One region of the Novacetimonas hansenii genome, then DNA from elsewhere that is predicted to be linked to it. Evidence: predicted binding sites of a transcription regulator. Region 1 holds the regulator's gene; the other holds the start of a gene.
What was found. The regulator HrcA, encoded in region 1, represses chaperone genes, less so after heat shock. The targets are predictions, from matches to a motif close to GTTNGCACTCNCNNNNNGNGAGTGCNAAC.
Positions count from the first base shown of each region.

Region 2: the regulator HrcA is predicted to act here: its motif matches at 1,884-1,912, upstream of IFJ82_RS12200 (co-chaperone GroES).

Region 1 is NZ_CP062147.1:73,049-76,465, forward strand. It holds gene IFJ82_RS00310 (penicillin-binding protein 1A) at 1-71, opposite strand, end outside; gene IFJ82_RS00315 (aldo/keto reductase) at 195-1,079, opposite strand; gene hrcA (heat-inducible transcriptional repressor HrcA) at 1,326-2,396, opposite strand; gene rph (ribonuclease PH) at 2,655-3,383, shown strand; gene rdgB (RdgB/HAM1 family non-canonical purine NTP pyrophosphatase) at 3,380-3,417, shown strand, end outside.
Region 2 is NZ_CP062147.1:2,794,707-2,798,123, reverse strand. It holds gene IFJ82_RS12210 (S-methyl-5'-thioadenosine phosphorylase) at 1-403, shown strand, start outside; gene IFJ82_RS12205 (dienelactone hydrolase family protein) at 864-1,526, opposite strand; gene IFJ82_RS12200 (co-chaperone GroES) at 2,000-2,290, shown strand; gene groL (chaperonin GroEL) at 2,349-3,417, shown strand, end outside.

The DNA of each region.
Region 1 (3,417 bases):
CCGCCATCACGCGTGGCGTCAGAGGTTCCATCCACCCGGCCATCGCGGCCCGATCCGTCAGCAAGCGTCATCCGGTATCCAATAGGGAAATAGGGACTGTGGTCTGGCCCCCTGTTGGTCTGCCCCTGTCCTAGCACCGTCCGGCGCCCACGTCGCCCCCGATCCGCAACACACGCATGACAGCCCGTTCAGGATCAGGCGCGCAGGCGGTCCCATTCCGCGCGGCCATCACGGTCAAGCGCGTCGAATTCCGCATCCGTCAGCACCAATGTCGCGGCCTGCGCATTGGCACGGGCGTGATCGGGGCGGGAGGTGCCGGGAATGGGCAGCATGACCGGCGAACGCCGCAACAGCCACGCCAGCGCCACCTGCCCCGTGGTGACGCCGCGCGACTGCGCCACGCGTGTCAGCACATTATCCCCCCGCGCAAGCCCCCCTGCCGCCAGCGGGGCCCACGGGATAAAGCCGATCCGTTCGCGCGTGCAGTAATCAAGCACCGCCTCAGAATAGCGGTTCACAAGGTTGAAGCGGTTCTGCACCGTCGCAACCGGGAAATACAGCCGCGCGCGCTCGATCATCTCCACCGTGACTTCTGACAGGCCGACATGGCGGATCAGCCCCTGCGCGCGCATCGTGGCGATCTCTTCAAACTGCCGTTCAGGCGTGGTGTCGGGGCCGACGCGGTGAAGCTGCCACAGGTCGATGCGTTCCACACCCAGGCGACGCATGCTCATCATCACACACTGGCGCAGGTAATCAGGGTTGCCCACCGGGCGCCAGAGGTCGGGGCCATGGCGGGTATGGCCACCCTTGGTCGCAATCACCAGGCCCTTGTAAGGCGACAGGGCCTCGTGAATCAGGTCTTCACTGACGAAAGGGCCATAGGCGTCGGCTGTGTCGATGAAGTTCACGCCAAGTTCAGGCAGCAGCCGCAACGTGGCAAGGGCGGCATCACGGTCGGCGGGTTCGCCCCAGATGCCCGGCCCCGTGATGCGCATCGCCCCGAACCCAAGGCGCGCGACCTCAAGTTCACCGCCAATACGGAATGTGCCGCCGGGACGTGATGGGGATACGGTCATGGCGTTACTCCTTGCCTATTTCCACGCAACAGCCTGTCACCTGATGACGGGCACCTGATAACGGGCAGGGAAATGACGGGCTGCACGGACCCTCCCCTGTGCGCACGCTGCCCCGTGCCCCATGCAGGGTACGGCGGGTCAGGGGAAAACCGGGGGGGTCAGAAGTGTCAAGTGAAGCCTGTTTTCAAAAAGCCTTGCAAGGCACCGCCCTGTTCAGGGACGAGGCGGCCGCAGAATTTTCATGTTTCAGCCCAGCATGCGCCCGATCACGCGCGCGGTGTAATCCACCACGGGAATGATGCGCCCGTAATTGATCCGCGTCGGGCCGATGACACCGATCGCACCAACGATGCGGTTGGAATCAGTACGTGCGGGCGCCATCACCACCGACATCCCGGCCATCCCGAACAGGCCGCTTTCCGCACCGATGAATATCCGCACCCCCTCGGATTCGCACGCAAGGTCGAGCAGCCGCAACATCGTCTCCTGCGTTTCCAGCCGGTCGAACAGCATCTGGATGGTCGAAAGCCGCTCGATCTCCGTCACATCTGACAACAGCCGCGCCTGCCCCCGGATGAACAGCGTCCCGCCACGTTCTTCCGCATCACTCCACGTGGCAAGGCCGCTGGCCACCACCTCTGTCGTCAACTGATCGAGTTCGGTACGGTTGGCCGCGATGTCACCGCTGACCTTGTCACGCAGGATGTCGAGCGTCCGGCCCGACAGGTGCGCATTGAGGTAGTTCCCCGCCTCCACCAGCGCAGAGGGCGGCAGGCCAGAGGGGATTTCGATCACGCGGTTTTCCACCTGCCCGTCGGACCCGACCAGAATGACCAGCGCGCGGCCCGGACCGAGGGCGACGAACTCGATATGCTTGATGGTGCCATCGCTCTTGGGGGCAAGGACCAGCCCCGCGGCCGAGGACAGGCCCGACAGCATCAACGATGCCTCCCCCAGCATGTCCTGTAGCGAACGCCCCCGGACCTCCAGCGCGCGGGTGATCGTCTCGCGCTCATCCTCGCTCAGGCTGCCGAACTGCAACAGGCCATCGACGAACAGGCGCACACCCTTTTCCGTCGGCAGGCGCCCGGCAGAGGTATGGGGCGAAAACAGTAATCCCGCCTCGGTCAGGTCGGCCATGATATTGCGGATCGTCGCAGGTGACAGCGACAGCGGCAGGCGACGCGACAGGGTGCGCGATCCAACCGGGTCGCCGGTTTCGACATACTGCTCCACAATTTCGCGCAATATCGCGGCGGAACGCGCATCCAGCCCCGGCGGCAGGGCGGGACGCGAAGACAGTACTCCGATATCCATGGCGTTCTCCCTCCTTGCGCGCAGATATAAACAGCCACGATGTCCCGCCTTCTGATCTGGCGCGGGCATGGGTCGGTGACAAGGATAGGCACAACGTATTGTTGCGACAATCACATGATTGCGCCCCGCCCCCACAATTCCCACACCGGCCCGCGCCCGCGACACACCGGCCGGGGACGGGACTGGCGGGGACGGGACTGGAAAGAACGGGGGTTGCGCGCTATGCCGCGAGACACGATTTCATCGGGAGTTTCCTTCATGCGCCCATCCGGCCGCGCCATTGACGCCCTTCGCCCCGTTTCCATACAGACCGGCTTTGCCCGCCATGCCGAAGGGTCCGCGCTGATCCGCATGGGCGGGACCGAGGTTCTGTGCGCCGCCAGCATTGAATCCCGTGTCCCCCCGTTCCTGCGGGGCAAGGGACAGGGATGGGTTACAGCCGAATATGGCATGCTGCCGCGCGCAACCCACAGCCGTGGCCCGCGTGAGGCCGCAAAGGGGAAACAGGGTGGCCGCACACATGAAATCCAGCGCCTGATTGCACGTGCGCTGCGTGCGGGGATAGATCTGCGGGCCTTGGGCGAAATCTCCATCACGGTGGATTGCGACGTGCTCAACGCCGATGGCGGCACGCGCTGTGCCGCCATCACCGGCGCGTGGGTTGCGCTGCGTCTCGCACTTGACGGACTGGTGCGGGCGAATGTGATCCCGGCCCTGCCAATCACGGCGCAGGTGGCGGCAGTATCATGCGGCCTGACGGGGGCGGGTGCGGTGCTGGACCTTGATTACGCCGAAGACAGCAATGCCGTGGCGGACGCCAATTTCGTGCTGACCGAAACCGGCGGCATCGTCGAAATCCAGGGGACGGCGGAACAGGCCCCCTTTTCACAGGAACAGTTCAACGAACTGATGCGTCTGGCGCAGGTGGGGACAGCACAGCTGTTTGAAATCCAGCGCGACGCGGTGGCGCAGGCGGTGACGGCATGAGCCCCGTGCAGGCACGCGGGCTGCGTCGGGGGGA
Region 2 (3,417 bases), 810 kb from region 1:
GGTGATGGAGGGGCCGCAGTTTTCCACCCGTGCCGAAAGCAACCTGTACCGGTCCTGGGGATGCTCGGTCGTGGGCATGACCAACATGCCCGAAGCCAAGCTCGCCCGTGAAGCGGAGATCTGTTACGCCACCGTTGCCATGGTAACGGATTACGACTGCTGGCATGACGACCATGACAGTGTGACCGTCGATGCGGTGGTCAAGGTGATGCAGGAAAACTCCAGCCGGGCGCGTGCGCTGGTGCGTGCGGTCATCCCGCAGTTGGGCAAGCCGCGTGGCCCGTGCCATGCCGGGTGCGACCGTGCACTGGAACATGCCATCATCACCGCACCCGACCGTCGCGATCCCGCCCTGCTGGCAAAGCTTGATGCGGTTGCGGGACGCGTGCTCGCACGGGGCTGAGGCAGGTCCTGCCCGTCCCGTGCGGTCTATTGCCGCAGGGGACGGGACTTTTGGACGTCTTGGACGTGATGTGGGCAGAGTATTGCGACAGGGGCAACCGGAAGGCGGGCAACAGGAAGTTTCGGGAGAGCACCTGAAAAAGCCGTCCCGGAGTTCCTGGCGGTCTGTTTGCAAGGCGTCGCCTGCTTAACAACAAGGCAACGACTCAAGAGATTGTCTGAAAACACATCATTGATAAAAAAACAGGAAAAGTTTTTGGGTGCCGCCTTTTTTTAAAAAGGCGGCGTCTTCTGAAGCTTTTTAGAAAAGGCTTCACAAAAAACATTTATAATTTCAGTAGGTTATCAAGTATAACTTTCAAACAGTCTCTCAAAAAATCTTTTCCACTTCCTTAAATCAAGGGGGCTGCCAAGCCGCAGTCGCGGCATCCCGGTCGCATGCCCCCCGCAGGGTATTGCGCCTACAGCCAGTGTTCAAAGAAGCTGAGGGTGCGTTGCATCGCCAGCGTGGCCGCCGTTTCGTTGTAGCTGCTGCGGTCGGTGCAGCCGAACCCGTGGTCCGCACCTTCATAGACAAAAATCTCGATATCTTCGTGCGCTGCGCGGATGGCGTCGATGTCCCCGGCAGGGATATGGGCATCATCGGCCCCGAAATGCAGTTGCACGGGACAGTTTGGAACCCGTGCGCGTTCCGCCGCGATACCGCCTCCATACCATCCCACCGCCGCGGCGAATGTGGTGGTGCGGCATGCCGCCTCCCATGCCAGTGTGCCGCCCCAGCAGAACCCCATGACGCCCTTCTTTTCCGTTGTCAGCACATCGGCGGCGGCGGCAAGGTCAAGCAGCGTGCCCGCAAGTGGTACCCGCGCCCGCAGCGCCAGCCCTTCCTTCATCCCCTCGGCGGAATAGGGCAGGATGGCGTCGCGCTGCGCACGATCGAAGATCGCAGGGGCGATGACCTGATATCCTTTGGTCGCCAGTTCATCGCAGACCGCGCGGATATACGGGGTAATGCCAAAGATCTCCTGCACCACGACGACGGCGCGCGCCGCATCTGGCCGCCCCGCGCGATAGGCGGACAGTGTGTGCCCGTCCGTGGCGGTAAGGGTGATGATCGATCCCATATATGTCTCCCCCATAATTGATTGGTCATGCGCGATGGAACGGCCCCATGCGACCGTTGGTGAATGCAGGACCTATATCACATCCATGCCTTTGCCTGACACCGGCAGTGCCGGGGGTGTGATGGCGGTGTATCCGGGACTCGGGCCGGGGCGCGGTGGCGCAGGGGACGCATGCAGTCCGTGCGGGCCAGAGACAACGATGTGCAGGAGGATGGGTATTTTCGTAATTCATTGATATATAATGATATATTTGTGGATTTCCTGCCTTTTTCTGGTAATCCCCGCAGGCGTTGGGGAAAGTTGGCCAGGAATCTTGGTGCTTCCCTTGACACCTAAAAGAGGTCTTCCTATCTGCTCTTTAGCACTCTCATGAGGGGAGTGCTAACGCGATGCGGCCTGGCGCGCGCGCCAAACCGGTGGCGTTGCTTAATTCAAGGGCGTTACCTTTTTTAGATTATGGAGCGATCCATCCAATGACGAAATTTCGTCCCCTGCATGACCGCGTGGTTGTCCGTCGCCTCAAGGGTGAGGAAAAGACAGCCGGTGGGATCATCATCCCCGAGACCGCCAAGGAAAAGCCGATGGAAGGCGAGGTTATCTCGGTCGGAGCGGGCGCCCGCAACGAACAGGGCCAGATTGTCGCCCTGGACGTCAAGGCTGGTGACCGCGTGCTGTTCGGCAAATGGTCCGGCACCGAAGTCACGATCGACGGCGAAGAGCTGCTGATCATGAAGGAAAGCGACATCATGGGCGTTGTTGCCTGAGCGTCGTACGCCTGAACCTGATCCGATTACATAACCTTTCCTGACTGGAGAAACTGAAATGGCTGCCAAGGACGTAAAGTTCGGCGATGAAGCACGTCGGCGCATGCTGCGTGGCGTGGATATCCTGGCCGATGCGGTCAAGGTAACACTGGGTCCGAAGGGACGTAACGTCGTCCTCGACAAGAGCTTTGGCGCACCGCGCATCACCAAGGACGGTGTTTCGGTCGCCAAGGAAATCGAACTGGCTGACAAGTTCGAGAACATGGGCGCGCAGATGGTGCGCGAAGTCGCCAGCAAGACCAACGACATTGCCGGTGACGGCACGACCACCGCGACCGTCCTGGCGCAGGCGATCGTGCGCGAAGGCGCCAAGGCTGTTGCCGCCGGCATGAACCCGATGGACCTCAAGCGCGGTATCGACAAGGCCGTCGGCGCGGTTGTCGAGGAACTGAAGAAGAACACCAAGAAGATCACGACGCCTGCCGAAACGGCGCAGGTCGGCACGATTTCCGCCAATGGCGAAAAGGAAATCGGCGAAATGATCTCGCAGGCCATGCAGAAGGTCGGCAGCGAGGGCGTGATCACCGTCGAGGAAGCGAAGGGCCTGCACACCGAACTCGACGTTGTCGAGGGCATGCAGTTCGATCGCGGCTACATCTCCCCGTATTTCGTGACGAACGCGGAGAAGATGACCGTCGATCTGGACAGCCCCTATATCCTGATCCACGAAAAGAAGCTGTCGTCGCTGCAGCCGATGCTGCCGCTGCTTGAGGCCGTGGTGCAGTCGGGCCGTCCGCTGCTGATCATCGCCGAAGACGTCGATGGCGAGGCGCTGGCGACCCTGGTGGTCAACAAGCTGCGTGGCGGCCTGAAGATTGCTGCGGTGAAGGCACCGGGCTTTGGTGATCGCCGCAAGGCGATGCTTGAGGATATCGCGATCCTGACCGGTGGCCAGGTCATCAGCGAAGACCTGGGCATCAAGCTCGAAAGCGTCACGCTGAACATGCTGGGCACCGCCAAGAAGGTGCATATCGACAAGGAAAACACCACGATCGTCGAGGGTGCGGGCGAAGGCGAGGCCATCAAGGGCCGTTGCAGCCAGATCCGTGCGCAGATCGAGGAAACCA